Regions from separate parts of the Bacillus sp. SRL337 genome, predicted to be linked through region 3. Evidence: predicted binding sites of a transcription regulator. Region 3 holds the regulator's gene; each other region holds the start of a gene.
What was found. The regulator Rex, encoded in region 3, represses fermentation and respiration genes when NADH is low (regulators of the CRP and FNR family bind a similar motif). The targets are predictions, from matches to a motif close to TTGTGAAATATTTCACAA.
Positions count from the first base shown of each region.

Region 1: a site for Rex is predicted at 1,235-1,252, ahead of AC4E8A_RS15090 (cytochrome c oxidase subunit 2A). Genes of this name have one in related genera too.
Region 2: a site for Rex is predicted at 1,519-1,536, ahead of AC4E8A_RS22195 (AtpZ/AtpI family protein). Genes of this name have one in related genera too.

Region 1 covers NZ_OZ481793.1:2,955,110-2,957,374, forward strand. The annotation lists gene AC4E8A_RS15080 (nucleobase:cation symporter-2 family protein) at 1-282, opposite strand, end outside; gene AC4E8A_RS15085 (xanthine phosphoribosyltransferase) at 279-863, opposite strand; purine riboswitch at 988-1,089, opposite strand; gene AC4E8A_RS15090 (cytochrome c oxidase subunit 2A) at 1,319-1,468, shown strand; gene AC4E8A_RS15095 (cupredoxin domain-containing protein) at 1,488-1,967, shown strand; gene AC4E8A_RS15100 (b(o/a)3-type cytochrome-c oxidase subunit 1) at 1,969-2,265, shown strand, end outside.
Region 2 covers NZ_OZ481793.1:4,430,657-4,432,921, forward strand. The annotation lists gene atpB (F0F1 ATP synthase subunit A) at 33-743, opposite strand; gene AC4E8A_RS22190 (ATP synthase subunit I) at 766-1,140, opposite strand; gene AC4E8A_RS22195 (AtpZ/AtpI family protein) at 1,142-1,363, opposite strand; gene AC4E8A_RS22200 (S8 family serine peptidase) at 1,857-2,265, opposite strand, start outside.
Region 3 covers NZ_OZ481793.1:291,704-293,968, forward strand. The annotation lists gene AC4E8A_RS01560 (ABC-F family ATP-binding cassette domain-containing protein) at 1-502, opposite strand, end outside; gene AC4E8A_RS01565 (redox-sensing transcriptional repressor Rex) at 966-1,640, shown strand; gene AC4E8A_RS01570 (twin-arginine translocase TatA/TatE family subunit) at 1,690-1,866, shown strand; gene tatC (twin-arginine translocase subunit TatC) at 1,886-2,265, shown strand, end outside.

The DNA.
Region 1 (2,265 bases), 2.0 Mb from region 3:
GATTGCAGGTATTCCAAATTGTCCACCAATCGCTATCATCGGGCCAACCGCAGTAAATGTACAACCCAATACTACAGGCAGGCCGATACCGAAGAAACGGTTCTTCCAAACTTGTAAAATAGTCGCGACACCGCACATAAGGATATCAATCGATACAAGATACGTTAACTGCTCACCTGTCAGTCCAAGTGCACCGCCGACAATCAAAGGAACTATGACCGCTCCTGCATACATGGCCAGTACATGCTGGATAGCCAGTGATGATAATTTCAGCCGGTTCATACTAATACCTCCTCTGAAAATTCAACTCTGCCATTTTGTAATGTTTGAATCCTAGCAAGGGATTCAACCCAGTAACCTTTTTCTCTCAACATTTTACCGCCGTCCTGAAATGCTTTCTCTATCACGATTCCTATCCCTGCAACCGAAGCCCCAGTCTTTTCAACTATAGAAATCAAGCCTTCAGCAGCTTGTCCGTTGGCAAGAAAATCATCAATGATGAGCACGGTGTCATCTTCTTTTATATATTTTTCAGAAATGGTAATGGTATTGGTCTCTTGTTTTGTGAATGAGTAAACCTCGGCAGTCAGCAACCCCTCCTGTAAGGTAAGGGATTTGCGCTTTCTGGCAAATACAAGGGGAACATTAAGTATCAGGGCAGCCATCACTGCCGGTGCTATTCCGGAAGATTCAAGTGTGACCACCTTGGTAATGCCTTCTCCAGCAAAACGGCTGGCAAACTCCTCACCTATCTCTTTCATCAATACAGGATCAACCTGATGGTTCAAGAAGGAATCGACTTTCAGAACTGAATCAGATAGCACGCTGCCTTCTTGGGTGATCTTCATTTCTAACATTTTCATTTCCAATCTCCTCCTTCTGCCCTTTCCTCCATAAAAAAGGCTCAAGGGCATCACACTCACAACATGAGTGAGACAATGCCTTTGAGCCTTTTTAAAAAACCAAAGAAAAACAGAGTGGAAACCATTCCGTTCATTGCTCACTCATAGTCAGACAATTTACGGTCATCCGGTAGAAACTTGCGGGCCATATTCCCGCGATTATATGAGTAAGTGATATGAATTTAATTACTAGTATATCAGTTCATTCTAAGAATTCAACCCTTTTTTTCAATTAACCCGAACAATAAATTGTTTTATCATAAAATCATTCGTCAAAAAGGGTTTTCGGGAGACCTTCATCTTCACACATTCTTCACAAATAACCATTAAAGGTGTGACATTTATCACAGATTTTTATTCTGTTCATCCCTATCATAGGTAACAAGATCATGTAACTCATGAAAGGAGTGACCGGCATGGCAAACCCGCAGTTGAACCATAACCCAAAAGGAAAGCATGAGGAGTATTCCTCATTGAAAGGCACGTTGACTGCCGTATTGATTCTTGGGATATTTCTTATTTTCAGCTGGTTTGGAGTTTTTTATATTTTCATAGACCGTTTCTAAGTGGAAGGAGAAGATTGTTATGCATATGCACCGTTACGAAAAATGGTGGCTTGCTCTAGGTACTGGCTCTCTTATTATTTTCTTATTTATTTTGGGTATCAGCGCATTTCATTCAGGTCATACCCCTCCAAGCGCTCAAGCGTATATCGATCCGGAGCAGGTCGATCAAATTGCTCCATTCAGTGAACCCGGCTTGAAAAAAGTTGAAGGCAGGGAATGGGATTACGAGCTGGTGGTCGTTGGCTCTGCCTTTTATTACTTCTCGGGAGAAGAAATAAAGATTCCTTTAAATTCCCGCGTAAAAATTATCGCGACTACAAAAGATGTCGTGCACGGATTTGAAGTGGCAGGAACCAACATTAATATGATGCTTGAACCAGGATTTATCAGTGAATATGTTACAACATTTGATAAAGCAGGTGAATACCTCGTTTTATGCAATGAGTACTGCGGAGTCGGTCACCATACGATGAAAACAATGATTAAGGTGGTGGAATAAGATGCTGGCTAAAGTTGATTGGAAAGATGCGCGTTTAGCAATGGCTCATATATATGTGGCCTTTATCGCACTGGCATTAGGGGGGCTGGCAGGATTGCTCCAGGTTTTGGTCCGGTCAGGCAGATTTACTCTTCCAGCGAACATTGGTTACTATCAGGTATTGACGGTTCATGGCGTTCTCTTAGGACTTGTACTTACTACCTTTTTTATAATAGGGTTCCAACACGCGGCCATTTCACGGACTTCAGGTATGTATCGTAAACGCTCAAGGATAACTGGTTGGATTGGATTTTGGATC
Region 2 (2,265 bases), 520 kb from region 3:
AGGGTTTTTGTTCATAAATGAACAGGTATATATTAATGGTCTGCACTCACTTTGTGAGAAATATAGACCATTGATAACATTACGAAGATAAATGATTGGATTGCACCAACAAATATCGAGAAACCTTGCCATGCCAGCATCGGTAATACTGCCGCAAGAGTTCCGCCTACGCCTGTGGCTAGGCTTCCTGCCAGTAATGTAAGCAGGATCTCACCAGCGTAGATGTTTCCGTAAAGACGAAGACCCAATGTGAGGGTGTTTGCAAATTCCTCAATAACTTTCAGCGGGAACAAGAACCACATAGGTTTAAAGAAATCTTTTCCGTATTCACCGAAACCTTTCATTCTCACACCGTAATAGTGTGATAGACCCACAACGAGCACCGCCATCGTTAATGCGATGGTAGGATCAGCTGTCGGTGATTTCCACCAGAGTTCGTGATCGATGACCACTGAGAATGGAAGACCTAACATGTTAGATACAAAGATGTACATAATCAATGTTATACCGAGGATATGGAACCTTCCTCCGGTTTTCCAGTCCATATTGCTTTTGATGATATTTTTGACGAAGTCCATGATCCATTCCATGAAATTTTGAATACCAGTTGGTTTCATGGCCATTCGCCGGGTTGATACAACGGCAAGCAGGAACACTATCGCACTTGCTACTGTGATCATTAATACATTTGCCAAGTTAAAGGTTAGTCCCAGAAACTCAGCAGTAGGATTTTCATGATGCAATGAAATTCACCTCTCTTCCCCGCTATTTATGAAGTTGAAGCTGCTGAATCAAATAATCTATCATAATGACAAGATAGGATGTCATTAATCCAATAACAACGCTCAGAAGATGAAATGTGTCCGGGTATTCCATCGCAACGATCACTGCGAAAGCCGCGCCGGCCATGCGTGAAAACGTTCCCAAAGAACGAACTTTTTCTCCTGCCAGGACCTTATCCCCGAATCTGACTGTCCTTTTGACCATGACCCAGTGATTGAACAAGCTGATGCCAGTCCCGAGTATGAGTCCGAGGAAGACTGATTGATAGTCTGTGAATCCCCAGCCAAGAACATAGATAGAGAGCAGGAAGAGTATGTACTTGCGATGTCTGATGAACATCTGTTGAATTTCCGGCATATTAGTCTCCTGAAAAGTAAGTACGGACTGTACGGAGCATTGCATATATTCCTGTTGCTAGTCCAAGGAGTAGTCCGATTACTAAAAAAAGTGGTGCGGTATCCAGGTAGCTGTCGAGCCATCTTCCTCCGAAGATACCAATCAGCATGGATCCGACAAGTTGCGAGAGAATGGCTGTGTATAAAGCCATGGCTTGTAACGGGCGTCTATTACGTTGACGCATAGGCATCCCTACATTTCCGGGGATTTGCGGTAAATCTTTTACACTGGCAAAGCTAGAATAAAAGACCTTATTGAATATGGTGATGGTTGTGAAAACCCTATCATTTCATATCCTTTGTAAGCATACAATAGGGTAGAAATGATGTCAATGAGTTAGAGTGAAAAAGTTCACAACCTTGCCACGCGTTCCTGAATTGTTCACAAAATCATCAAATTTGTGAAAAAACACTGAATTCATGTGACTATTTCATTATATAGGAATAGGATGAATGTTTTAAAGAATAAGTTGGATTGTAAAAAATTCCACTTATGCTGTTCGGTGGAAGATTTAGCGGAGGATTGCCTGTTCCAGGATCCTTAGTGATAAAAAATTTCATAAAAATAATTAACTGTTATCGCATAGATTCCCCATAGGTGCTACAAGTTCTCACACTCACCAGGGAGAGTAGTTCTTTTCTTTCCCAAATAAAATGGAAGCAGATTGCCTACTTCCATTACCGGTACCATTCTATCAAGTTCTTCTGATAATCCTCCTCACCGCTTTCCCTTACAAATGCGACGGCGTAGAAAGGCTTCCCTTTTATATAAGAAGGAAGTTTTATTTGGTTGCTGTTCATTCCGTGGCCAGCCTGGCGTCTTTGTTCCAGGATCGTTAGCAGCTGCATGGTTTCCTGATCATATAGCGCGAGTGTGAACTCTTCCGCACCGCCTGGCAGATAGGCTTCGTATCGCAGCGTATCGGGAGCATCACCCGGGACAGCAGCGAATCCCATGATCCGGGGGTAATCCGGTGTACCTGCTGCAATGAGATAGGGAAGTGAATATTCATTGCTCCCTTCTTCAAGTAAGAGCCTTCCTTCCCACAGAGCATGTTCTTCCGGGAGTTTTTTTACGATTGCCCGC
Region 3 (2,265 bases):
TCAAAGTTGAAATTGGCGTATTATAGTCAAATCCGGCAAAATTCAAGCCGTGAAGTACAGAACGGATATCGGCTTCAAACTGATAACCGCCGGATTCTTTGAATTTCACCTGAATGGTATCATAATCTTTCAGGATTCTATTATACTTATCCTGATTCTCGTAAACGGAGGGATCAGCCATTTCCTGTTCGAGTTTCCGAAGGTCTTGTTCCATCTTACGGAGGCCGTCAAAAACGGATAGCATCTCCTCCCAGATCGATAAGCCGGATTCCAGGCCGGTATGCTGAGCGAGATAACCGATGGAGACTTCTTTAGGTTTGATGATCTCTCCTGAATCATAGGAGAGCTGACCGGAAATAATCTTTAATAAGGTAGATTTACCGGCACCGTTTCGCCCGACAAGAGCAATGCGGTCACGGTTTTGGATTTCAAGTTTAATATTGGATAGAATCACATCGGCCCCGAAGGATTTTACGATTTGATTCACTTGTAATAATATCAATTTATTCACCTCTAAATAGTAGGCTCTAATTTTTGGGAAGGGCTCTTTCGTAAACTTTGTAGCGCTTTAATGCAAAGTCAAAGGACCTATTTAAAAAAATTCTACATCCGGTTTTAGGAATTTTTCCGGAAGCAACCATTTATGCGAAAAAAAGACTTAGAAAAAGAGTACGGAAAACATGCTGGGTTATTCAAGGTTCTATTAGTATAGTGTATCTTAAAATCAATGAGGACGGAAGCGGAAGCCACGTGCAAGACAGACAGGATATGCAAAATAGTGTATGATAATAGAGACGGAAACAGAGGGAATGCAAGGAATGCCATTAAATGGAATTGACATATGGCTGTAACAAGCACAAAATGAAAAGGATGATTTCGCATGTTCATTTGGAAGCGTTGTCAGTATAGATGGAGTGAGAGGTAAGCTAAAAAAGCTCAAGCGAATTTAACGTGGGGGAATAGCAATGAATCAGGAAAGTACAAAGATTCCACAAGCGACAGCTAAACGGCTGCCGTTATACTATAGATTTATCAAAAACTTACACTCTTCAGGAAAACAGAGAGTTTCCTCAAAAGAGCTGAGTGAAGCGGTAAAAGTAGACTCCGCAACGATCAGGAGAGATTTTTCGTACTTTGGTGCATTAGGAAAGAAGGGGTATGGGTACAATGTTAACTACCTGCTATCTTTCTTCAGCAAAACGCTCGACCAGGATGCTTTGACAAAAGTCGTGCTGATAGGTGTCGGAAATCTTGGAACAGCCTTTTTACACTACAACTTTATAAAAAATAATAACACAAAAATTGAAATGGCATTCGATGTCGATCCGGAAAAGGTTGGTTCAGTCATTGGGGATGTACCGGTGTACAGTCTGGATGACATGGAGAAGCATCTTGAGGATAATGGAATCGAAGTGGCTATCATGACGGTTCCGGCAGGTGCTGCCCAGAATATCACCGACAGGCTGGTACAGGCAAATATCAAGGGCATCTTGAACTTCACCCCTGCCAGGCTGACTGCCCCGGAGCAGATCAGAATCCATCATATTGATTTGGCTGTAGAGCTCCAGTCGCTGGTCTATTTCTTGAAAAATTATTCTGAAGATGACACCGAAATGTCACAAGAAGAAAATAGAACATAATAGCAAAAGCAAAGCCGATAAGTTATGATAGAACAAGGAGGTGAGCGTTATGCCACTAGGACCAGGTAGCCTCATATTGATCGCAATTGTTGCTCTATTAATTTTCGGACCGAAGAAATTGCCGGAATTGGGTAAAGCAGCAGGAAATACTTTGCGTGAATTTAAAAACGCAACAAAAGGCTTAGCAGATGACGACGATGATAATAAAAATAAAGATGCTAAGTAAAATGTAAGGATTGAACGCTATGAGTCATAATGAAATGACAGTTTACGAACATATAGGAGAACTCCGGAAACGACTCATGTTTGTAGTCGTTTTCTTCTTGTTGGCGTTTATAGGCAGTTTCTTTCTTGCTGAACCGCTGATCAGATATCTGCAGCATGCGGATGAAGCGAAGGAACTGACCATGAATGCTTTCAGACTGACAGATCCATTGAAAATCTATCTGGAGATGATGGTGTTCATTTCTTTGATCCTCACATCCCCGCTCATTCTTTTCCAACTGTGGGCTTTCATTAGTCCGGGCTTGCTGGATAGAGAAAGAAAGGTAACACTAAGCTATATCCCGATTTCACTGCTGTTATTTCTCGGAGGATTGTCGTTCTCGTACTTCATTCTCTTCCC